One region of the Vagococcus lutrae genome, then DNA from elsewhere that is predicted to be linked to it. Evidence: riboswitches for the same ligand, from Rfam matches in the RefSeq annotation. Region 1 holds a riboswitch; the other holds the start of a gene.
The links. A riboswitch is a leader RNA that binds a small molecule or an ion and turns the genes downstream of it on or off. The one in region 1 is predicted to bind magnesium.

Region 1 (12,687 bases):
AACTCATGCTTTTCTGGGAACTTATCATAGTAATTAATGACAGCATGGTCTATTAAGTTTTTCCAACCTGTTTGATACTTTGAATTAAGATAAGCCATACTAAGAACGTGATTATCCATTTCACCTTTTGGATTCACATGCTCCACTAAAACAACTTTATCTTCCGTAATTGTACCGGTTTTATCTGTACAAAGAATATCCATAGCCCCTAAGTTTTGAATGGAGCTTAACTCTTTTACGATCACATTCTTTTTTGAAAGACTAATAGCACCTTTAGCAAGGTTACTTGTCACAATCATCGGTAGCATCTCAGGTGTTAAACCGACTGCTACTGCAATAGCAAAGAAGAAAGCTTGGTTCCAATCTCCTTTTGAAACACCATTTAAAAACAATACAACTGGGAAGAACACCGCTACCATGCGTAGCAACATTTTACTGACACGTGTAATTCCAATGTCGAAGGCGGTATCTCCTCGTTTTTCACTCGCGTTCTTAGCAATGTCACCGAAGAATGTATCTTCTCCTGTTTTTAAAATCAAGGCTTTCCCTTGACCACTAAGCACGTCCGTCCCCATAAACACTAAGTCTTGTAAGTCAAGCGCTGTTAAATCATCTTCTTGAATTTCTTCTTCACTGACACCTGAATAGACAAACTTTTCAACCGGCATTGATTCACCCGTCATGGATGACTGATTGACGAATAGGTCATTTGCCCAAATTAATTTAGCATCGGCTGGAATCATGTCACCTGTTGCTAAACTGACAATATCTCCTGGAACGACTTCGTCCATCGGAATCTCGATAACTTCGCCATCACGTGTTACCGCACAGGTGTTTTCAATCATTTCTTTCAATTCAAAACTTGCTTTCTGTGACCGATAATCTTGAATAAATTGAATCATGACACTTGCCGTAATCATAATTCCCATAATAATAGCAGCATCATGGTCGCCTGTTAAAGCTGAAACAACTAATAACAATGCGAGAACATAGACAAATGGATCTTGAAACGCGTGTAGCAATAATTTCCATGCTGGACGAGGCTTTTGAGCTGCCACCTCATTTGGACCAAATTCTTCCAACCTAAGTTTAGCATCCTCACTGGTCAGACCTTCTGGCGTCGTACGTAACTCCATCATCAATTCTCGATCAGAAAGTTTAACAAGTTTTTTTAACTCATTATCTTTTGATGATGCGCCAGAAAATGTTGGTTGTTTTCCTGCTTGTTTTTTTTCCATTTCCTCATCCCTTTCTTCGTTAGAACGTTTCTGTTAAATAAAACAAAAAATGCACTCTCGACACGAGAGTGCATTATAAATAACAACGTTATTCTATATAATACGCCAAATCTCAACGTCGAGTTTTAGCACTGAATGGCTTAGATAGTCAATAATCACTATCAGCTACATTAGAAAAAGCCTTGTTCGACAATTTCAGTTGACCCTAAAAAAACTCATCACAATATTCTCTCGATTATTGGAGGGCAGTAGCGTATTTCCAGACAGGAGCCTCACCTAACAGATTGTTCTATTTTTATCACACTTACTAGACTACATATAAAGATTCCTTTTGTCAAATATTCTATACAGCATGAATATGAATTTTTTAATTTTAAAAAATTAACCGACCATCACGTGCTCTTCAGGATAGCGTATCAATCCCTCATTGTTGCGTTGACGACCCGCGATTGATAATAAGAACGTGTACACTCCCACACGACCGATAAACATAAGTAACATAATGACAAACTTGCCTATCATCGTTAAATGGGGTGTTAAACCTAACGTGACGCCTACTGTACCAAACGCCGAAAAGACTTCAAAGGCTACATATTCGATACCAAATTCACGCGGTATTACTTCTGTTACAGATAGTAACGCAGTAGCGGTAATCGTAATGGTAACACATATAAAGAAGAGCGCAAAAGCACGCATGACAATTTCTTGCTTAATCGTACGATAGTGAAAAACTGTCCGATTCTTCCCTTTAATTGTCGCCCATGCATGAAGTAGTAGCACACCTAATGTTGATACTTTTAACCCACCTGCTGTCGAGCCAGAATTTCCGCCGACGAACATTAACATCATCGTTAGTAATAAACTAGCATGTGATAAATCCGCATATGGAATACTATTAAAACCTGCTGTTCTTGGTGTAACCGCAAGGAAAAATGTATTCACAATACGTTGAAACGGAGTTAATTGATCACTATATGCTTGTAAATTATTTTCGAATAGTAAAAACAATATAAAACTGCTGATTAAAATAATAATAGTCATACGCAATGTTAACTGAGTATGCAGAGTCATTTTACGGCGTTTGTACCAAGTTAACAAATCTCGCCAAACAACAAATCCCAGACCTCCGGCAATAATCAGACCACTAACCACTAACATAAAGTAGCTGTTAGTCCGCACTCCTTCTAAACTATTTCCAAACAAATCAAAACCAGCATTACAATAAGCTGAAATCGCATGAAAAACACTATATCCCAAACCATTAATTACACCATGCTTAGGGATAAAATAAAAAGAAAATAAAATCGTTCCAATCATTTGTGTCACAAATGAAAATTTTAAGACATACAATCCTAACTTCAAGACCCCTGAGTATTCACCTAAGTTTAAAGACTCTTTAAAAATTAATCGTGCTTGGAAGTTCACTTTTTTTCGCATAAACATGACCACGATTAGCGTCATTAACATGAAACTCATTCCGCCAATTTCTATCAAACACATAATCACAATACGGCCAAACAAACTCCAGTGAGCTGCCGTATTCACGGTGGTAAGACCCGTCACGCAAACCGATGAAGTCGCTACAAAGGCGGCATCTGACAAGTTCGTATGTCCTGAATTTGACGAAATCGGTAACGACAGTAAAAACGTACCGATGACAATTACCATTAAAAAACTTGCTGTTATAGCTTGAACAGGCGTAAAGCGATAATTAGCTTTAGGCTGTTTATTTTTCTTTATCACAAATATTCCCTCACCTTACTTACATTGTCTTACTATCGTTTAGTAGTGACTTCATAGTATACTGTATTTAAGAAAGATTCAATTCTTTCTTATAAATTACCCAATATCTGGAAAGGAGTGCCACGATGAACGTTATTGTTTTAGGCGGTAGTGGTTTTATTGGTCAGTCCGTCTGTGTCAAGCTAGCCGAACACGGTTTTCGTGTCACCAGTCTATCACGTTCTGGTGGTAAAAATGTTAAAGAAGAATGGAAACATCACCCTTCTATAACGTGGCAAAAAACAGATGTCTTTGATTTTTCTTCTTGGCAATCACTACTCTCTGCACAACCCGTCGTCATTAACTTGATTGGGTTATTAAAAGAAAATAAAAAAACAAATCAAACTTTCCAACGCTATCACGTTGACTTGCAGCGAGGTTTATTGCCTGTTTTAATCGAAAACGAGATACCTCACTATCTCTACTTGTCTGCTGCTGGAAAAAGTCCTTGGATGTCGCCTACGTACTTAACAACTAAGAAGAAAGCGGAAGCACTGATTACACAGGCTCCACTTCCATCTCTAATTATTCAATCAGGGCTAGTAGTTGACAAAGACCGACCATCGTCCTTGTTCTTTGGCTATTCTCTCGCAATCCTCAAATATATTCCATTTATTAGTCAAAAAGTCCAAAACGTCCTACCCATTACACGAGACGATTTGAGCTCACTTATCGTTAACAGTCTCATAAAAAAAGAAACAGGTATCATTCAAACCTTTAATAAAAAAGACCTTTCGCTTAAATGAAAGGTCTTTTTTTATGGTAAAACATGGCCTGAAGCCTGATACAACGCGTACCAATCTGCACGGGATAAAACAATGTGACTGCTATTAGCAATTTCTGTCAGACGTTCTTTAGTCATCGTACCAGCTAATGTTTGAATATTAGCTGGGTGTCGCTGATTCCAAGCCGTTACAATACCCGTCTTAGTAGTTTGGTATTTATCAGCTAATTCACTTAACAACGCATTTATTTCAGGAAACTCTGGTTGGTCGATAAACAATCCTTCCGTCATGTGTTGATAAGGCGACCAAGCCTGTACCGTCATCTGATGAAGTCGAGCATAATCTAATGCGTAACCATCTCGATTAATCGCTTCGGCTTCATGACGATTAACATGAATCCCTTCAGCCACCATATGATTAGCCATTAAACCAAATTGTAACTGATTGACTACTAACGGCATATCACTAGGTAAAGCTTGCTTTAACAACTCGATTTGAAGCGGATGATAATTACTCACACCAAAAAATTTAACTTTACCACTTTCTCGAAGAAGTTCAAATGCTTCGGCTACTTCTTCTGGTTCAATCAGAGCATCGGGACGATGTAAAGCCAAAATGTCTAAATAATCGACACCTAAACGATGCAAAATCTGATCAACACTGGCTAGAATATGAGCTTTCGACGAATCGTAAAATCCCGGTTGAATGCCACATTTCGATTGAATAATCAGCTGTTCACGCTCGATAGACGTTTGCTTTAACGCTCTTCCAAAAAGCGTTTCACAACTCCCTTTTCCATAAATATCAGCGTGGTCAAAAAAGTTAATACCTAACTGTTGTGTATGATTCAAATAATCAACCGCCTCTGTCATCGTCAAGCGATTAAACCGCATACATCCTACACCTATTTGTGAAGCACGAAGGGCTGCTTCGCCACCAATTTCAATATAGTTCATTTAGTCTTGCTCCTTTCGATATTTATCCCAGTCTCCCAAATCCTGTTGGTCAACAATTTCTAACTTTAAGTTATTTATCCATAATCGAACTTCTCTTCTGGCTAACGGAAAATTATTTTCTGAGACGTGCTTTATGAAAACTTCATAATGATATAAAAAGAGCTGCCCAAACGGTCTTGTTTTCTGTGTGAGTTGTTTAAAGTCTGCACGAATTAAATCTGAAGCGGTTTGTAGTAAAACTTCTTGATAATATTTATTAGGATAGTCTCTCGTCAACAACTCAAAAAACTTTAACATTTCTTCTTCGATTAAAGTACGCTGTTTTCGATAATCATCAATTTTTTTTAGTATTTCTGACAATGCTCGCTCGTTTAAAAGTTCACTTCTTTTTTCTTGATAGAATAAAAACTGAATTAACAATAACTCTAAAAACTCTAAACGCTCAACATATTCTTTTGGTGTCAACGATTTAGCAGCGACATACGCTCCTTTATTAGGAACCATTTCCACTAAACCCATGTCAGCCAATTCCTTAAACGCTGAGCGTACTGGCGAGCGACTGACTGCTAATTTTTCTGCAATCTCCGTCTCTATTAATTTTTTTTCTGGTGGCAATTGACCGGCCACAATGGCACGCTGCAAATAGTCGACCACTTGTTTTTTTACTTTTTGAGATACCATACAATGCCCCTTCTAATCATTCCAAATATGAGAACTAATCATTTTCGCTATAGCTTCGTTTCGGTCTTCGGCCGGAATTAGCACATGACCTAACAAACTATTTTCATCAAATTCTGCACGTTTCTGTCCGTAAAATAAAAATCGCCAATCCGCTTGAAAAGGCAGTTGCGTGACGGCTAACGAGTATTGCGCTTGTCTAATTGGAACAGTTAACCACTCACCTAAGACCGTTACAAGAGGCAATGGCCACCCGCAAAGCCCACGTATATGCGCTTCAAACTGTGACATGCTACACGCCACTTCAGAATAGATGCCGTCATCTAAGGTCGTAGGCTCAAAACCTGTGACATAAATAATGCCAAATTCATTAATCTTCATTTTAATAGTTAAAATACCTTGTACAGCTAAGCTATCACTCAAGATTTCTGCAATACGATAAACTTCATCCTGTTCCTCACGCAAAAGATTCGCGTTTGAATAATACCCTTCTAACCGTCCAATAAGAATTTTTTTTTCTACAATTGGGAAAAATACGGGCGCCTCTTCTCCATTACTAACGACTGAAACACGTATTTCTTTACTATACGGAATTTCAGATTCTAATAAACAGGGTCCTTCTTTAAAGAGGTGCTGTGCATTTTTAACATCTGATAATTCTTTAATTTCAAAATAGTCATCTTGCGTATGTGTCCGTCTAACCGTTTTTAACACACAAGGAAATCCAATACTTTCCAACGCTTCATAGACTTCAACAAGATTGTGAACAATCTCAAACGGTGGAATGTTTACTGCACTTTCATTTAAAAAACGACGTTCATCTAACCGATGATGTGCTAACTCTAAGACTGCCAACCCCTGAGGTAAGCTTTTTAATAGAGGTAGTGTTTGACTTTCTACATAACTCGTATATTCAAAAATAATAAAATCACTCATCTGGTTTAATTGCATTAAATATACTTCATTATGATACTCTCCTTGAATATGCCAGTCCGCAACAGCAGACGCTTGACAGTGTTCGAGGGGATCTAATATCGCTACTTTTAATCCTAGTTTATGAGCGGTAAGCGTTAGCATCCGTGCTAAATGCCCGCCCCCTACAATTCCTATAGTTTGACCTTGTATATATAACTTTGACATCACTTTTCCTACTTTACTATTTGATAATTTATCTACTATCATATTGTGCTAATTGATAGTTTTCAATAACAGATACAATTTTTTCTTGATAATTAGGATCCGTGGCATAGCCAGCTGATTGCAGTGCAGCAGCGGCATCACGATAATTGGTCGCTTGTAAAACAGCATGATATAGTTGGGGATTCCAGTCTACACCGTTTACGAATAACAAACTGTGGTCACGCATGGATTCTTCCCAGTTCGCATATACTTTAAAAGGGGCTTGGATTGTTTTCCACTTACCATCAACAAACTCTTTGGTTTCCAACATCACACTGGTATCGTCATATCCTTTTATGCCGTACAAATTATAATAACTTGCGGCTAATTGACTAGTCCCCCAGTCTGACTCAAGAATAGCCTGTCCCAGAATGATACTGGGTAACACACCAAACTCATCTTGTAACTGCTGAGCAGTCGGAGCGAGTTGTTCGATAAACGCCTCATGCGAAGGAGATGATTCTACCAAAACATGATTAGAACTGCTACTTGCCAATGAATTGGGTATATCTCCTATCATCATCTTCATTACAGTAAAAAAACCATATAAGGCTAATAAGCTAATGACAATACTACTTAGATGATCTACCTTCTTTTTCCACTTTTTTCGTGTCACTTTTCTTCGTGCCATTTTTCTCCTTCTCTTCAAATCGTTCTATATACTGTTCCAACGTCAAATCATATTTTTTCATATACGCTGCATGTTCTTTTCCTACATATCGAATGTGCCAAGGTTCATATTGAATCCCTGTGATTTCTTCTTTTTCTTTTGGATAGCGAATAATAAAGCCATAATCGGTTACGTTATTAGCTAACCATTTGCCAGCTTTCGTCTGTCCAAATTCTGGTTCGAGTCCTTTTTCATCAGCGTACCAATCTTGGTCGACGACATCCAAGGCTAAACCCGTATGATGTTCGCTTGTACCAGGAATGGCGATATAATCATCTGTCAGTTTTCTAGCGCGTTCTTCAGACTTTCCTTGTGCCATATATTCTTGAATGGAATTATCATAGACGTTTTGCTGGTTTTCTACCGAACGATACGCGGAAACAACCGTTAAGTCAATACCTGCTTCCTTGGCTGCTTGCTCCAATGCATAATAGGCATCAAAGGCCATTTCAGCGATTTCGTAGCCATTTTTCATAATCGTAATGGGTAGAACCGTATTTTCCTTCATCGGCTGATTATGATTGACTAATATCAAGGCTGGATCTTCTTTGCTGCCTACCGGTAAATCATCATAGACTTCGCTCGCTTCAGTAGAAGCATCCGATGAAGACTGACGCCTTTCAGTCGCCAGTGTTTCAGTGGTGGAAGGTGCTGGTTGACTTTCTCTATTAAACAAGCGAATACTTGTAACAATGATTAGCACCATTACGAATCCCGCCAATATTTTTTTTGCCATGAACTTCTTACACGTCCTTTTTCTCTTGAATATATGTTTCTGTTAAATTCTCATTCACCCATTCTAATAAATCCACGGGCGCATCTTCAATTTGTCTTTGGACAACTGCTGGTAAATGAAAGTATAAAATATCATCATAGCCCCAAGAGTCATACTGTAAGGATACTTTTAAATTAATCATTCCTTGCGCTGCTGACCACGCTTTTTCACGACGAGTAGCCGACTCCTGTTGTGAAATCAATTCAACCATTGCCTCACCACTATTTATCCATTTTTTAGCAATCAGCGTTTTAAGACGCTTATATTCCATTACAATATAATTTCGTTTCTCAGGGAAGAGAATAGCTTGACGGATTAATTTTTGAATAAGCATCCATTCATAGTCTGAAAATAAATTTTTAACTAATTGCATGGCTTCGGTATTTAAGGTTCCTGTTCCATTTTTCCACGACTCCCACTCACTCACATCTACTTTTAAATAGGTTTCACAAAATTCTTGCGCGGTTAAAAATTGATGTTGAACCCGGTCTTCAATAATTGCTACTAATGCTTCATGCATCATTTATTCTCCTTTCTAAAATAACATATTACGTCACTCGTTTCACACGTCTTTAGACTGATTTTATATCAGTTTGTTGTTGCATAAAAATCGCCTTTGCTTCTAAAAGGTGGTGAAACTCCGTCATAAATTGATACAACTTTGCTCGACTTTCAAATTCTGAACGTGTCTTAGGTAGCGGACTCTGTTCGTAAAAATCAAATGTAACTTCTAAGTCATTTAACAGCTCACTCACAGGATTATGCGCATCAAATTCTCGAGAAGTTTTCTCAAGAATCGTGACAATCGGAGTGGCAGCAATATCAGCCACTTCTATTTCATTGATTAAATAGCACATACTCTCAATCGCTTCGACTTGTTTATGGCGCATAGTAAAATATTCTATATAATAGCGCGTGTCTTGTAGTAAGTGATTATCCGCATGATGTAACGCCATCTTCTGTGCTGTAATAAGTTGGGCATTTAATTCAGCCAATAAACTCGCTGACTGCTTCTGACTATCATCTCCTTGCAGTCTCTCTGCAAAGGAAGCAAGTAAACCGCTAATCGCCGTATCAATTTCCAACTGAAGAGTTTGCAGTCGATTGTCCGTACTAGGCATATATAAATTAAACAGTAACGCCCACCCGACACCAATTAACATCAAGGAGTAACTATTAATAATCATCGACCTATCTACAGTTTGAGCTAATAAATAATGCGTCACTAAAACGGAACTAATCGGAATGGCATCGGCGAGATTAAATGAGAGCGCAATTGGTACAAAACAAATCAAATACGCACCAAACGCTAACGCACGGTAACCTATCAAATGAAAAAAGACTCCTGCAATCAAGGTCGCAATACCTAGTGCTAGCAATCGTCCTAGTCCAATTTTAACTGTTGATTTCTTTGTATCAGTTAAACTAAGAATGGCAATAATACCCGCAGAAGCTGGATTTAGCAATCCAAACCACTGAGCTGTTACTATCGCAAGCGTTGCACTGATTGCCATTTTGACTGACTTAACCACCATCTACCACTCGTCACATCCTTTCTCTTTCTATTTTACCATGTTTTATTCGACTTCGATAATAAACAACATTTTTTAAAAATCCTTTAAATTTTATGGTATAGTAAAAGAAATGTGAAACGGAGGGATTCGATGCGAATAGGACCTTTTCGCCTTGGCTATCGTACATTCAAAACCGGGATTGCTGTCTTATTATCTATCATTGTTATGCGCTTATTTGGTCAGGATAATCCGATGATTGCGTGTTTAACGGCCGTCTTTACACTACGTGAAGATTTATCTAGCACTTACGAATTTGGACGTAAAAGAGTGTTGGGTGTCGCTTTAGGAGGCGTATCAGCCATTCTTTTTTACCTCAGCGAAGAAGTGATTGGCAATACCCGTTTAGCTGAACTCATTCTCATACCACTATTTGTCATATTTCTAATCGTTATGGCAGATTCACTTGGTGCTCACAAAGGAATTATCGGGGGGACTGCGACTTTCTTAATCATTGCGTTCAACACCCCTGAAAATCAAACACTCGGCTTCGTCATTCACCGCGTGCTAGGGTCGTTCGTTGGTATGTTTATTGCTTTCGTAGTCAATCGCACTATTAAAGCACCACCCCGTCAATTAGTAACTGTTACCCCTAAAGACTTACATATCGCGAAATTAAAAAATGAAGTCGCTCGACAGCAAAAAGAAATTCAACAATTACAAAACGTGTTGGAAAATGCACAAAAAAAGGATTGACCAGCTAGCTGGCCAATCCTTTTTCTATTCATCATTCATGTTCTCTTTGTTCTGTGGCTGATTTCCTACAAAATTCTCTAATAAATTTTTTAAATCTAAGCCTGTCGTTTCTTTTAATGTTTCTTGCGAAGAAGCAAGCAAGTTAGTAGCGTAGTTCGTCACGCGGTTCGCTCCTCCATTTTTACTCTCTCCATTACCGGTATCAACAACGGAAATTTTCTCAATATTGCCAAGAGGTTGAGCCGCTTCTTTCACGATACTTGGTAATATTTCAATGACCATACTTAGAACCGCTGCCTCCCCATATTGTTTGAACGCTTCCGCAATTTTAGCTTTTGCTTCTGCTTCTGCTTGCCCTTTCGCTAAGATAGCTTCTGCCGCTGCTTGACCAGCTAAACGAACTTCTGAGGCATTTGCTTTAGCCATTGCTTCCACACGGAATTGTTCAGCTTCTGCTTCAGCAACTTCGCGTGCTTTACTAGCTAAGGCTTCTTGTTCACGCGCATAACGATCGGCATCTGCTTTCTTTTTCACTTCAGAATCATATTGTTTTTCTCTTCTGATAATTTCTTTTTCTTCTAATTCAATTTGCTTTTGTCTTTCAATTACTTTAACTTCCATTTCTTGAGCAACTACTTCTTGTTGTGCTTTCGCGCTTTCAAGATTGTATGCTTGGTCAGCTTTCGCTTTTGCAATATCTTGCTCTTGTTTATAAGCTGCTAATTTTAATTCCTTTTCTTTAGCGGCTTCGGCAATTTCTGTTTGTCGTTCTAACTCGGATTTTTGGGATTCTTTTTCAGCTTGTGCTCGCTTAATCCGTGTTTCTTTATCCGCTTCTGCTTCAGCAATATTAGCATCACGTTTTACTTGAGCAATTCTTGGTTTACCAAGTGAATCAAGATAGCCATTTTTATCTTTCACTTCCTTAATTGTAAACGATACAATGACCAAGCCCATTTTGGCTAAATCCACGCTCGCCACTTCTTGAACACTTTGACTAAATTTATCACGGTTTTGATAAATCTCTTCAACAGTCATCGAACCTAAAATCGAACGTAAATGTCCTTCCAATACTTCACGTGCTTCATTTTCAAGTTCTTCACGTGTTTTACTTAGAAACTGTTCAGCCGCTGTAGCAATTTCTTCAACAGAAGAACCGATTTTAATAATAGACGTTCCATCTGCCATAACAGGTACACCTTGTTCTGTATAAACTTCCGGAGTGGACACATCTAACTTACTTGATAACAGGCTTAAACGATTGGAGCGTTGGAAAACTGGTAAAACAAAAGCACCACCACCACGTACAATCTTAACTTTATTACCTGATTCATCTCGATGCACATTTTTCGTGCCTAAGTATGAACCACTAATAATTAATGCCTCATCTGGCTTGGCTGTTTGATATTTTGATATAAATACAACCAACAACATTAATAAAATAAAAACAAAAATCCCTACTGCTACTAATACTCCTACTGCCATCACTTCATCTCCTTATGATATAAAATTTTCTTTATAAGGCACCACATAACATACGTGATTTCTTACTTCAATAATTAATACTTGACTACCATTTTTAATTGACTCTGTTTGTTCTTCGTAAAAACTTGCTGGACGGGTTGTCGATCCTGTAACGCTACTAATCTTAATTTCTCCCATTCCCGTTACCGGAATCGGTGTCACAACGGTGGCGACACGCCCTTCAAAACTTTTTTCAGTAGTTGAGAGTGTAGATTCTGAATTTTTCAGTGGTACAAGTACATAAAAGTTTAATAGGAAAACCAAAATCGTTGCAAGCGCTACCCCTATTAATAAAATAAAAAGACTCGACAAAGTAGTTAAACGCTCTCCTAAAAAACCAACTAGTGAAACAAATGCTAACCACGGAACAATTAACATTGGATCTAACGGACCGTCAAACTCAAAAATATCACCAAACAAGAAAAGTAAAATGGCAATCCCCGCACAGACTAGCAATCCATAAAAATAAATTGTTTCTAATGATAATGACCCCATTTAGATAACCACCTCCCAACAATTGGTGCGTCCCATTGCTTAATTTAAGTATACACTATTTCAATATCCGCCAAAAGAAAAATCGAAAAAGCCTTGAGATTTTTCTCAAGGCTTTTCTTAACTTATTCAGAAGATTTTAATGCTTCAATCATATCAACTTTTTTTAATTTACGATGCATGATTAACATGACGATGAGAGAAAAGAATAAGGTTAACACTCCTGCATAAGCATAACTTTGCCAATGTATCGTGGGTGAAAACATTAATTGATTCACTTCAGCTGTTTCTAATACAAAACGATGAAGTGCCTTTCCTAAAAAGCCACCTACAATTATTCCCAAGACTGTCAAAATATTATTTTCTCGATAAACATACATCGTCACCTCGCGATGATAAAA
Region 2 (12,687 bases), 180 kb from region 1:
ATCTGTAGGGATCTCTAAAATCGGGTATTTTGAAACAAATTCACTCATAAATGCACCTCCAAATGTGTTTTTTATCATTATATATTACCCGCATCCCCAGCGAAGGGGAGGGCCTCGAAAGGCTTATTTTGTAGTTAAGTTATATCCATTTATATAAAGTAAAGGAACTTCTTTTTCAACATCTGCATTATTTATATATTTATAGTTATTTAAGTATTGACTATTAAAAAATAAAACATCATCAGCTAGTATTTTTGTCTCTAAACGTTCAGTTTCTATTAACCCCATGTAAATATCACCATTAGGCATTGAACCTAACAATTGTGTATATTTATCATTTTCGATAACCTGTATAACTTCAAAGTTAATTATTTTAACTTTAAGCCCAAGATTTCCTTCTGTATATCTTAATAAATCGCTATATTTATAATATCCATACTCATCTTCGTTGTAATTATCGACATTTATCTTATCAATTGTTGATACATAGCTATCAAACAAATCTTCAATAGTAGCTTCTTTAGTAATGCTAGTTTCAGTTTTAGTAGAATCACTTGTTTTTTTACAATTCTTAACCAAATCATATTCAATAATAAATGAACCCATAACACTTTTAACGCTTTTTATTTTAGCGATTACAGTTTGACCTTCTTTTACTTTCGGATTTTCAGCAGATACAAAGTTTAAATGTTCTCCTGTTTGTAGATTATAACCAAAAGCACTGGCAGGAGCTAATTTGTCAACTTTAAACTCTACTGTTTTCCCTTCTAAATCTTCTCCTTTATTCAAAAGTTCCTCAGCTTTTTCGGTTGAATAGTCAGCTTTTACATTTTCTTTACTGCATCCAACAAGAAATAAGCTGAGACTAGCAAGAACAACTAACGCCATCTTCTTCATTTTCTTCCTCCAAATTATTCTTTTTTATATCCAACGTTCCAGCAGTTTCAAAAGAGAAGTGATAGTCCTTATAGTCAAAAGTCATTCCAAGCTTCTCTTGGTATAATTTAATCGCTTCCTGAAAAGCTGATAACGTTACTTCCAAAAATTCAGCACATTTCCACTCATAAACAAGACTATTTTCTGAAAGTGTGATTAAACCATTTAAACTAAATGTCATAATAGAAGCAATATATCTTTCTTTTCTTGTCTATGAAATTCAGTAATTAATCTGTAATTAACATTTTGGTTCCTTCAACACACTTTATTGGTGGTTTTCAATCTTAGATTTAGATATCATAGTAAAATAACTTTCATAATAAATTACTATCGATATTTATCAGGCATTCTTTGAATCCAAGATTCTATTATCGAGTAATACTCTTCTTTGGAAAGGTACATGAGCGTACGAAAACAGGTTAATAACTCTTCCTCGTTGTGAAAAAGCCTAATTGAAGAAAGATCTTGTTCTATTTTTTTATAAGCCTGCATCAGATATTCTTCTAGTTCGCTATTTGATAAACTTAACATAGATTGTAGTTTAATTATCTCAGCTTTTAAATGTGATGTATAAACATTATATTTATGAACATAGATATAATCTTTATCTGAGTTACCTATTCCCGTTAATTGAAGAATAAGGGCAAACATAACACAATAAAGAGCTTCCTCTAATTTACTTTCACTGAGTAATAGTCTATGTTGGTACATTAAATCATTTGTTGCCATACCATATTTAAAATCTTTTAAGTTTTTGATAAATGATTTTTTAGAGATATTGTAAGCAATTTCTTCAGGACCTAGATTGGAATCTAAGTAAGGAACGACTGAATAAGGAGTGACACAAGTATCATGGGATCTATTTTTATGAGCCCAAATTAATAAATGATATTTTTCTATTATTTTTTCCCCCTGATTTGTTAAAGACCAACATTTAGGTACTGTATTTGCATATAAATATTCTTCAACATTATCTTGAATTCTTTTTATTAGCTCGGCTTTTTTTCCAGATACTTTTAAAGAGTTATTTTTTAATATTTCTTTTAAATCTTTGATTTTAAGAGAATACAGACTTTCAGATGGGGTTGATGTTCTTATATAGTTGTTTGAAGCAAGTTTATTAATACTCATATTATAATTAATTTCGTAAAAAATAGAAAAGTAATCAGGAGGAAGATCGGTTTGTTTTTTGTTTTCTAACCAATCCATTAATATGATTTCTCCTATTTCTAATCCATCAAAACTATTAATTGATTTGGAACCATGATAATTAACAGTTTCATTTTGGGCTGAATTGTAAATCATTAAATCATTTGTATTTGAATTATCTGTATTTGTATGAGTTTCATTTATCTCAGTTTTTAAAGAGTTTTTTTCTTCTCGTTTATGTAGGAATAAGTTTATAGAAACAATGAAAGCAACAATAGTTAGTGTTTGCAATGGGTAGTGTAAAACAAATGCTAATAAAAATAACAATACAATCCACTTCATGAAGTGATTCCCCCAATCGAAAAATTATGCCTTTTGATGATTGATTGCTTTATAAAAATAAAGCTCCTTAATATTTACCATTTTGTTATTCAAAGAAAAAAATTATCATTTTAAGTTCATGTGTAAATATTTTTTGCATAATATATATAACTAATTATACCAAATAAAAACAAAAAAGTAATAAGAATATCGGGGGCTAGTTTCGTTTCATCTCACATATCAAAATCCCCCCTACGATGGGCATTATGTCCAACGTAGGGGGGATTGTTCGTGAAAAAGATGAGAATAGCTATTTAATTAGTTAATTATTTTCCATACCATTTGTCTGAGAATTTGTTTCCTAATATTGCTCCTATAACAAGCGGAATAAGGAAAATCCAACCAGATAATGAGAAGTTAGCGATAGGTGTATATAAAGCACCTACGTTACAACCATTAGATAGACGTGTTCCGAATCCCATACAAATACCACCTAAAGCATATAATAATGCTTCTTTACCTGTCAGGTTCATTTCAGACATGAATGTGCGTTTGAATTGTCCAGAGGTTAATAAAAAGATAATTGTACCAAAAAGAATACCGAAGTTTTGCACGCTAACACCATTTTCCAATAGGGGATTGGAGTAAAATTCAGGTGCCATTTTGGTGAATTCTGCTAATGAGTCAGCAGAAACGCCGAATAACATTAAGAATTTACCGAACCACATTCCATAAGGAGTAGAAGCGCCCCAACCAGTTTTTGTCACGCCCATCATGACGGTGAAAATCAAGGTTAGGATGACAGCGCCTTGTTTAAGTGACCAAGGTGCAACGAATAATTGATAGTAAGTGTCTTGATTAGCAACATTGAAGTTTTTAACATCAAGTTTTGGAGCTTCGTCTTGCATTCTTTCGGATAAGACACCGTAGTAAGTGTTGGCGTTGCGACGTTTCTTTTCATATAGAAATGAAAGGGCAACAACGATTAAGGCAAAAATCCCTGTTAGGATAAGTGCGCCGAGATAACCGTTTGTTCCATCATTTTTAAATAAATCTGGTAAGAAGACACCGTTAGTACCGAGTGCTTTTCCAGTTTCAGATGTAAACCATGAGTTAATAATCCAACTCTGTGAATTTTGTACGGGGTATCCTAAAAAGACGCCCATACAAAAGAAAATAAAAGTGACGCCTGCTCGAGGTAGTGCCGTTACTAAGTCTGTTAACACGCCTGATGCACAACAAGAAGAGAAAGCCATCCCAAATCCAAATAAAATACCACCTAAAATAAGACCAGTGTTGATAGGATTGACCCATAAGTCAAATTGTGAAGCATCGGCTAAGAAAAAGTAACCTGTAGAAGCAAGAGCCGTTAAAAAGAATAATAGCATTAGAGTTCGCATGAGTTTAGTTGATCCTGTGTTATAAGCACGGTTCACACTCCCTGCAAAACCAGTATAGGCACGAGATAACGTATATCCTAGACCTAAACCGAATAACAAACGAATAAATAATACATTGGATGCCAGCATTGTTTTACCAGCAATTAATAAGACAATTAATAATATAAAGCCAACAACATTTTCTTTCTTGTTCATCATCATTCTCCTTTTTAAGTTTGTGTTTTCACGAACAACCTTATTATATACCATAAAGTGTTATTTTTTAAGGGGATTTCACAATTTTTATGAAAGTTTACTGATTAACGCGGGTTAAAGAACAGAAAAAGAGATGAAATAATAAGGGAAGACTATTTCATCTCTTTTTTTCTTATTCAATTTTAAATGCAGCTTGTTCTTTTTGACCTGTATACCAATCAAATTCAATTTCAAAAGAATGTTTGTCTCCTTTGATTTCATAGGAGTATTCCACTTTTAAATTGTCTGACGGGGTAATGGGGGTTGTGTGGTTTCCTTCAGTAAAGTGAAATGTCCCTTCTTCTTTAAGTTTCTTAGCAATCGTTTCAAGTGTCGTTGCAAACTCATGTAAACGCTGATGCTCTTCACGATCAATAATGACTTGAGTGACGGGCTTCTTATTATTTTCCATAAAAATCCCTCCTTTATTCTTTATCTTTATTATAAAGGAAGTAAGGGGTGTTTTTAAAGAAATATGATAAAATGAACGATAGCCCACTTCACTTAGAAGCGGGCTATCTCACTAATCAATATTTAAAATAACTGTTACAATATTTTGACTTTTTCTCGTTTAAACAATGTCATCCCTAACCTCTATGACATCCTTGTAGCTCTTTAACTACGCCAGTGCGAATAAATTTCTTCAAAACAAATTAAAATAATGTATTTAAACATTTTTCATATCTTACACAGTATATCATAGTTTTGTTTCGAATCATAATCTAAGCGTTTAGTTAAGTGTTTCTTCGTAAGCTTCGATTTGAGCGAGTGTGCGTTGGAGTTCTATTTCATTGTGAATGAAGTTCATCGAGTTACCTAAATCTTTGTGACGTTGTTCTTCAAGACGGTCAACTTCTTTTTTTGCTTCGACAATCAGCATGTTAATTTCTTTTTCTGTTTTCATTCTGAACACCTCCTGTATGATATGTTTATTATACACTCAATTATTAAAGATTGTAATTAAAAAGACTTTGAAAATGTGGTAAAAAAATGAAGAGTTGACGAAATATCACATCAATGGTAGGCTTATAGTTAATAAAATAAAGATTTGTTAGGTGAGGCTCCTATACAAACACAGGCTGCTGCTCAAAAACGTCCAGAGACGCCAATGAGTAGGACAGGACTAGTCGACTTAAGGCTTTTCCCAAGGTAGCTAAAGAATGGACATTCTTTTACGTTGTATAGTGTCAAAACTCAACGAAGTGATCCGTGTTTTTTTAACATGCCTATTTATCTCTTACGTTGGTTTTGACGTAAGAGATTTTTTTGTCTTTATTTTAAATAAAGCATACAAGGGGTGATGTTATGGAAAATTCAGATTGTTCGTGTAGGTGTTTAGGAATGGACACTGATGATCCAGCACCCGATAGAAAGTCTAGGACTTTTCGTTAGGTGAGGCTCCTATATAAACACAGGCTACTGCTCAAAAACGTCCAGAGACGCCAATGGGTAGGACAGGAATGGTCGAGTAAGGCTTTTCCCAAAGTAGCTAAAGAATAGAAATAGCTATTCTTTTACGTTATATAGTGCTAAAACTCAACGAGTTAGATGAGTTAAATGGTAATTAGATGATAATTTCTAGCGCCTTCAAAATGTTCGGCGTCCTTTTGTTCATGAATGGAGAAAAGTGCGACCGGTTATATTTATGGAGAGCGAGGGAAAAAAATGAGAATGAAAGAATTAAACAATACGCTGTCAGTTATGGATAAGCGTTATGAGTTTGCAGCAAGAAGTGAAGTAGCGCGCCTTACTAGAAAATTAGGAGGCGGTCAAAATGGATTGGCACAAGATGAGGTGGAAAATAGTCGTCGTAAATATGGGGCGAATATTTTGTCCGAATACGAAAAAGAATCTTGGGGAACAAAAGTGAGAAAAGCTTTTTTTACCCCGTTTACGATTATATTAATGGTGCTTGCGATTATCTCGTTTGTGACTGATTATTGGTTGGCAAGTGGGGCTGAAAAAGATCTAACGGCTGTTATTATTATCAGTACGATGGTAACAATCAGCGGTAGTTTGACATTGTTTCAGTCAGTTAGATCATCAAAAGCAGCGGAGAGTCTTTTATCGTTAGTTAGAGTTACGGCGACGGTCACACGTAAAGGACAAGAGAGAATAGAAGTCCCTACTGAAGAAATTGTTGTAGGTGACCGCGTTCACTTGTCTGCGGGAGATATGATTCCAGCGGATATACGGATTATAGCGGCAAAAGATTTGTTTGTTAGTCAGTCGGCTATGACGGGAGAAAGTCATCCGGTAGAAAAGACAGCTCCTGTAGATATTTCAGCGAGAGAGAGTCAAACTGATTATCAAAATATGGTGTATATGGGCAGTAACGTTGTCAGTGGTACGGCGACAGGTATTGTGGTTGCTGTTGGCGATGATACTATTTTTGGTGGAATTGCTCGGGATGTTGCTAAAACAGATGAATTGACAAGTTTTGATGTTGGCATTAGTGAAGTTTCCTGGCTTTTAATTCGTTTTATGTTAATAATGGCTCCGACAGTTATTTTAATTAACGGTCTAACAAAAGGGGATTGGGTAGAGGCGCTCTTTTTCGGATTGTCTATTGCTGTCGGATTGACACCAGAGATGTTACCAATGATTGTGACGACAAGTTTAGTCAAAGGTGCTACAAGTATGGCGAAAGAAGGAACAGTTATTAAAGATTTAAATGCCATTCAAAACTTCGGTGCTATGGATGTCCTTTGTACGGACAAAACTGGGACGTTAACACAAGATAAAATTGTATTAGAATATCACTTAGATATTAATGGACAAGAAGACGCCCGTGTTTTGCGACATGCATACCTAAACAGTTATCATCAAACAGGATTAAAGAATTTAATGGATATTGCGATTATCGATGCCGCATCGAAAGAATTAAACATTTCGTCTTTAAATCATGAAAAGGTAGATGAGATTCCATTTGACTTTGAGCGTCGACGTATGAGTGTCGTTGTGAAAGATAATCAGAATAAAGTTCAAATGATTACTAAAGGCGCGGTAGAGGAGATGTTAGAGATTTCATCTTTTGTTGAAGTCAATGGTGAAGTTAAACCACTTTCATCAGCGATTAAAGAAGAAGTTTTACGAACAGTCGATACATTAAACGAAGATGGCTTGCGTGTGGTGGCTGTGGCACAAAAGACTAATCCGCGTCCAATCGGAGAGTTTTCGATAGCAGATGAATCAGAAATGGTGTTAATTGGCTATCTTGCTTTCCTAGATCCACCAAAGGAAACGACGAAACAGGCGTTAATGGCATTAAAAGAGCATCAAGTCGGCGTTAAAGTTTTAACGGGTGATAATGAGCGAGTGACACGAGCAGTCTGTCAACAAGTAGGATTGGAAAATGAAACGATTATTAGTGGACGTGATTTACAAGAGATGTCTGCTGATAAATTTCTTGAAACGATAGAGAATCATTCGGTTTTTGTGAAACTTTCACCAGCCCAAAAAACAGATATCGTCAAAGGATTAAAAGAGAATGGACATACGGTAGGATTTTTAGGTGACGGGATAAATGATGCGCCGGCGATGAAAGCATCGGATGTTGGCATTTCAGTAGATACGGCAGTTGATATTGCGAAAGAGTCGGCAGACATTATTTTACTTGAAAAGGATTTAATGATTTTAGAAAAAGGAATTTTATCTGGTCGTGCGGTTTTTGGAAATATTATTAAGTATATTAAAATGACGGTCAGTTCAAATTTTGGGAATGTTTTTTCAGTGTTAGTCGCTAGCATATTCTTACCATTCCTGCCAATGACAGCTCTGCAACTACTCGTTCTTAACTTGATTTACGACATCTCATGCATCTCAATTCCTTGGGATAATATGGATGATGAATATTTAAAATCACCGCGTCATTGGGATGCTAAATCAATTGGTTCGTTTATGAAATGGCTCGGACCGACTAGCTCGATTTTTGATATTACGACCTATTTCTTATTATTCTATCTAATCGGACCACAAGTATTCGGGGGAAGTTATCATAGTCTATCACCTGAAAAGCAGGTCTTATTCGTTGCTTTCTTCCATGCAGGCTTATTCGTTGCTTTCTTCCATGCAGGCTTGTTCGTTGAATCATTGTGGTCACAAACATTAGTAATTCATGCATTGCGAACACCTAAGATACCATTCTTACAAAGTCGAGCTTCCTTTATCGTCATGACGATTACAACACTAGGTATTTTAATTGGTACGGTACTACCTTTTACTTCTATAGGGCAATCGGTTGGTTTAGTGCCATTAAATGCGAGTTATTTCTTCTGGTTGTTGTTAACAATTGTCGCGTATATCGCGCTGGTAACCGTTGTGAAAAATCTTTATATTCGTCGTTATCAAGAATTACTTTAATTTTATTGAAGTTATGTCTTTTGCTAATGTGCTATATTCATTGGCAAAGGCATAACTTTTTTTGTTTTAGGATTGTCTTTTAATCCGTGAACAAGGTAAACTAAGTAAAGATGTATGGAAGGAGAGATAGCATGCATGAATTATTGACAGATAAAACAATTCTGCCTTATTTAAGTAAGACACTTCCTGATTTTGCGAATGATAATTGCACGGTTGAAGAGATTGGTGACGGAAATATCAACTATGTTTTTCGAGTGACTGATAAAAATAATCAACGGCGGCTAATTGTCAAACAAGCTGACAAATTACTACGGTCGTCGGGTCGTCCATTAGATATTAAACGAGCCGTACGAGAAGGGCGTGCTTTAGAACGGTTAAATGAGGTTGTCCCTAATTATACGCCTAAGATTTATGCTGTAGATGAAGAAATGGCGATTATTATTATGGAAGATATTTCAGAGTATCGTAACTTGCGTCATGTCTTGAGTGAGTGCCAGCAACTCCCACAGTTAGCTAATGATTTGAGTGAGTTTTTAGCCGTGTCGTTAGTAAGTTCGACAGATTTAGTGATGGAGGCATCCCGAAAACAGCTAGAACAAGCTTTTTATTCAAATGTGGAGATGCGTGAAATTAGTGAAGATTTAGTGTTTACTGAACCGTATAATAATCAAAAACAACGTAATCAAATTTTTCCTGGAAATGAAGCCTTTGTCCAAAAGCATTTGTATGAGCATGAGGCATTAATCATGGAAGTTGCCTCACTTCGTTATCATTTTATGAATCACGGACAGGCACTGTTACATGGTGATTTACATTCTGGCTCCATTTTTGTATCTCAAAATGGTTTAAAGGTTATTGACCCAGAGTTTGCATTTTATGGACCAGCAGGCTATGACATTGGAAATGTGGTGGCGCATTTACTACTGGCGTTCTATCATCAATTAGCACAAGACTCAGTTTCGTTAACTTATTTATGTTGGTTACGGGAAACGATCATCTGTATTTTGGTTGAAACAGAGAATAAGATGAGTGACTATTATGAAAAAGAAGTGACCTTGTCTCTCTATCGAACCTCTCGCTTTAAGCAAGAGTGGCTAAAAGGGATTATTTGCAACACTTATGGCTATACGGGAACGGAAATGATAAGAAGAGTGGTTGGAGATACAAAAGTAGCTGAAGTCACTACGATTGAAGACAGGGAACGACGTCTAGATTTTGAGCGTGCGGTTATAACGTTATCGGAAAAGCTGATTTTAGACCGTCACACGATGACATCAGATTGGTTAAATCAGCATTTACAAAAGGAGATAGATAAGTATGAAACGAGAAGATTATAACCTACCTTTTATGCTGCGTTATGAGAATGTTGCTTGGTATGAAGATGGGAAAGTCCGTATTTTAGATCGTCGTATTTATCCTACAGAAGTTCGCTTTGTCACTTGTACGACTTATCAAGAAGTGGCCCAAGCGATTACAGATATGGTGACACAAAGTGCCGGACCTTATACAGCAGCAGGGATGGGTATGGCTCTAGCTGCGTATCAAGTAAGAGATGAAAGTGTAGTAAAACAACGTATTTTCTTAAAAGAGGCAGCCGCTACGATTGGTCATGCTAGACCGACAACGGCTAATCGCATGTTACAAATCACTCATCATGCTTTGCAAGCCGCTGAGTTGGCCTTTGAACGTGGCGCATCAGCTGAAGAAGCAATTTTTAACGAAACACTTAAATCACTTAATCGTCGCTATGCGACAATGTCACGTGTGGGGGATTATTTGTTAACAAAGATAAATGCAAATGACCATGTATTGACCCAGTGTTTTGGCGAGACAATCGTGGGCATGATGCTTCGCGGAGCGATTGAGCAGCAAAAAGTGTTTAAACTTTATACTGCTGAAACGCGACCTTATTTACAGGGAGCTCGTTTAACGGCTAGTTGTGGTGTTGACATGGGGTTTGATACTACGGTGATTACTGATAATATGGTCGGTTATGTAATGGAGTATGAAGGAATTGATTTGTTTACTTCAGCCGCCGATACGATTGCATTGGACGGCTATATAGCGAATAAGATTGGAACAAAACAAATCGCATTATTAGCGCAACATTATGACGTGCCATATTATGTCACGGGCATACCTGATGAGCATAAAAAAAGCCATCACGACATTGTCATTGAAATGCGTGACCCCCAACAGGTATTAACGTTTCAAGGGATACCGCATACCCTTAATGGAGCTAAAGCTTTATATCCGTCATTTGATATCACTTCTCCCAATTTAATTGCGGGGATTGTCACGGATAAAGGCATTTATCAAGCCACTGAGGTAGCGACTTATTTTGATACTGCGGTGCAACAGTTTTATTAGAAAGTGAGAGAAAAGATGAAGTATAGAGACGAACGACAAGAAATGGTGACATTTGGGAAGAAAATGATGGAAGAGCGTTTGACAACTGGGACGGGTGGAAATCTAAGTTTATTTATTCCAGAGGATGAGTGTTTTTTAATCAGTCCAAGCGGTGTTCCTTATCATGAAACGGAATTAGAGGATATAGTGGTTGTTGATTTAGAAGGAAAAGTCATCGACGGAAAGCGCAAACCGTCAAGTGAGATCGCCATGCATCAAATTTTTTATCAAAATAACCCAGCAGTTCGAGCGGTCGTGCACACCCATTCCGAATATGCGACGACCTTTGCTTGTCTGCGAGAATCGATTCAACCGCTTCATTACATTATCGCTTCAGTAGGAGAAGAAATTCGTTGTAGTGGCTATGAAACATACGGCACGGAAGCGTTAGCTAAAGAGGCTTATCGCACGATGCAAAAGGATACGGGGATTTTACTAGCCAATCATGGTGTTTTAACTGTTGGCGAATCACTATCAGAAGCCTTTTCAGTCGCAAAAGACATAGAGTTTGTAGCTAAACTTTACTATCGAGCACGCGCGATTGGAAAGCCAGTCATGCTTTCTACCACAGAAATCGAAGAAACGATGAAAAAATTTGGCACGTACGGACAGGGATAATCGTATTGCTAGTTATTTTTTGAAAAAAGAGTTACTATAGTATAGTAAGCATAAAAGGTCGTCAAAGGAGAGAGTAACCTATGAAAAAAGTAACATCTGTAACAGAGTTAATTGGTCATACACCGATAGTGAAGTTGAATCGTGTGGTTGGTGATGATTCGGCTGATGTTTTTGTTAAATTAGAGTTTTTTAACCCGGGCGGTAGTGTCAAAGATCGAATTGCTTTGGCGATGGTTGAAGAAGCAGAACGTAGAGGTTTATTAAAGCCGGGCTATACGATTGTAGAACCAACAAGTGGAAATACGGGGATTGGTTTATCAATGGTCGCGGCAGCAAAAGGCTATAAAATTGTTATCGTGATGCCTGATACAATGAGTAAAGAACGTCAACAATTAATGAAAGCATACGGTGCAGAGTTAATTTTAACACCTGGAGCTGAAGGGATGAAAGGTTCGATTGCTAAGGCGGAAGAAATTGCCGCTCAAGAAAATCATTTCATGCCATTACAGTTTGATAATTTAGCGAATCCGTCCATTCACGAACGCACGACGGCGCATGAAATTTTAGAAGCGATGCCTGCAAAAGAGATTGATGCCTTTGTTGCCGGTGTTGGAACGGGTGGCACGATAACAGGAGTTAGTCATATCCTAAAACAAGAAAATAGTGAGATGGCAGTGTATGCTGTAGAACCAGCAGAGTCCGAAATTTTAAGGGGTGGTGCTCACCAACCGCATAAGATACAAGGGATTGGAGCTGGCTTTGTACCAAAAGTATTAGATACAGATTCTTATGACAAAGTGTTACCTATTTCAAGTGAACGCGCTATAGAAATGACAAAACAAGTTGCGAGAAAAGAAGGATTGCTACTTGGAATCTCTTCTGGCGCAGCCATTGCAGCGGCATTAGACGTTGCGAAAGAATTAGGCAAAGGTCATCAAGTAGTCGTTTTAGCACCTGATAACGGGGAACGTTATCTTTCAACGGGTATTTTTGATGCATAAAAGATGATAGCAATCGGCTTCCTTTCTTGAAAAAAGAATGGAGGCCTTTTTCTATGGTCATCTGTGCTAACTTTCGATATACTGATTAAGATGAATTTAAAGGAAGTGTTTAGATGAAAGTAACGCAAGCTATTTTGCATGTGATTGATTTAGAATCACCGCAACTTATCTTATCAGAGAAACCTATGGATCTTAGTGAGTTAACCGTTCGTGATTATTCAGAATCATTATTAAAAAAGTTTTTTGAAAATGATTAT

Region 2: another riboswitch for magnesium. It lies ahead of mgtA (magnesium-translocating P-type ATPase); the one in region 1 lies ahead of mgtA (magnesium-translocating P-type ATPase).

Annotation. Positions count from the first base shown of each region.
Region 1 is NZ_CP097017.1:80,413-93,099, reverse strand. It holds gene mgtA (magnesium-translocating P-type ATPase) at 1-1,238, opposite strand, end outside; M-box (ykoK) riboswitch at 1,342-1,529, opposite strand; gene M2919_RS00500 (TrkH family potassium uptake protein) at 1,620-2,981, opposite strand; gene M2919_RS00495 (NAD-dependent epimerase/dehydratase family protein) at 3,107-3,766, shown strand; gene M2919_RS00490 (aldo/keto reductase) at 3,778-4,701, opposite strand; gene M2919_RS00485 (GntR family transcriptional regulator) at 4,702-5,382, opposite strand; gene M2919_RS00480 (ATP-grasp domain-containing protein) at 5,395-6,519, opposite strand; gene M2919_RS00475 (glycoside hydrolase family 73 protein) at 6,548-7,189, opposite strand; gene M2919_RS00470 (M15 family metallopeptidase) at 7,131-7,964, opposite strand; gene M2919_RS00465 (hypothetical protein) at 7,972-8,523, opposite strand; gene M2919_RS00460 (aromatic acid exporter family protein) at 8,576-9,538, opposite strand; gene M2919_RS00455 (FUSC family protein) at 9,668-10,270, shown strand; gene M2919_RS00450 (flotillin family protein) at 10,295-11,755, opposite strand; gene M2919_RS00445 (NfeD family protein) at 11,768-12,289, opposite strand; gene M2919_RS00440 (ABC transporter permease) at 12,412-12,687, opposite strand, start outside.
Region 2 is NZ_CP097017.1:263,023-275,709, forward strand. It holds gene M2919_RS01265 (hypothetical protein) at 1-48, opposite strand, end outside; gene M2919_RS01270 (hypothetical protein) at 124-897, opposite strand; gene M2919_RS01275 (hypothetical protein) at 866-1,117, opposite strand; gene M2919_RS01280 (SAP domain-containing protein) at 1,264-2,427, opposite strand; gene M2919_RS01285 (YeeE/YedE family protein) at 2,733-4,001, opposite strand; gene M2919_RS01290 (amphi-Trp domain-containing protein) at 4,174-4,452, opposite strand; gene M2919_RS01295 (hypothetical protein) at 4,771-4,944, opposite strand; M-box (ykoK) riboswitch at 5,081-5,253, shown strand; M-box (ykoK) riboswitch at 5,418-5,595, shown strand; gene mgtA (magnesium-translocating P-type ATPase) at 5,712-8,402, shown strand; gene mtnK (S-methyl-5-thioribose kinase) at 8,534-9,739, shown strand; gene M2919_RS01310 (s-methyl-5-thioribose-1-phosphate isomerase) at 9,720-10,772, shown strand; gene M2919_RS01315 (L-fuculose-phosphate aldolase) at 10,788-11,429, shown strand; gene cysK (cysteine synthase A) at 11,510-12,430, shown strand; gene M2919_RS01325 (nucleoid-associated protein) at 12,544-12,687, shown strand, end outside.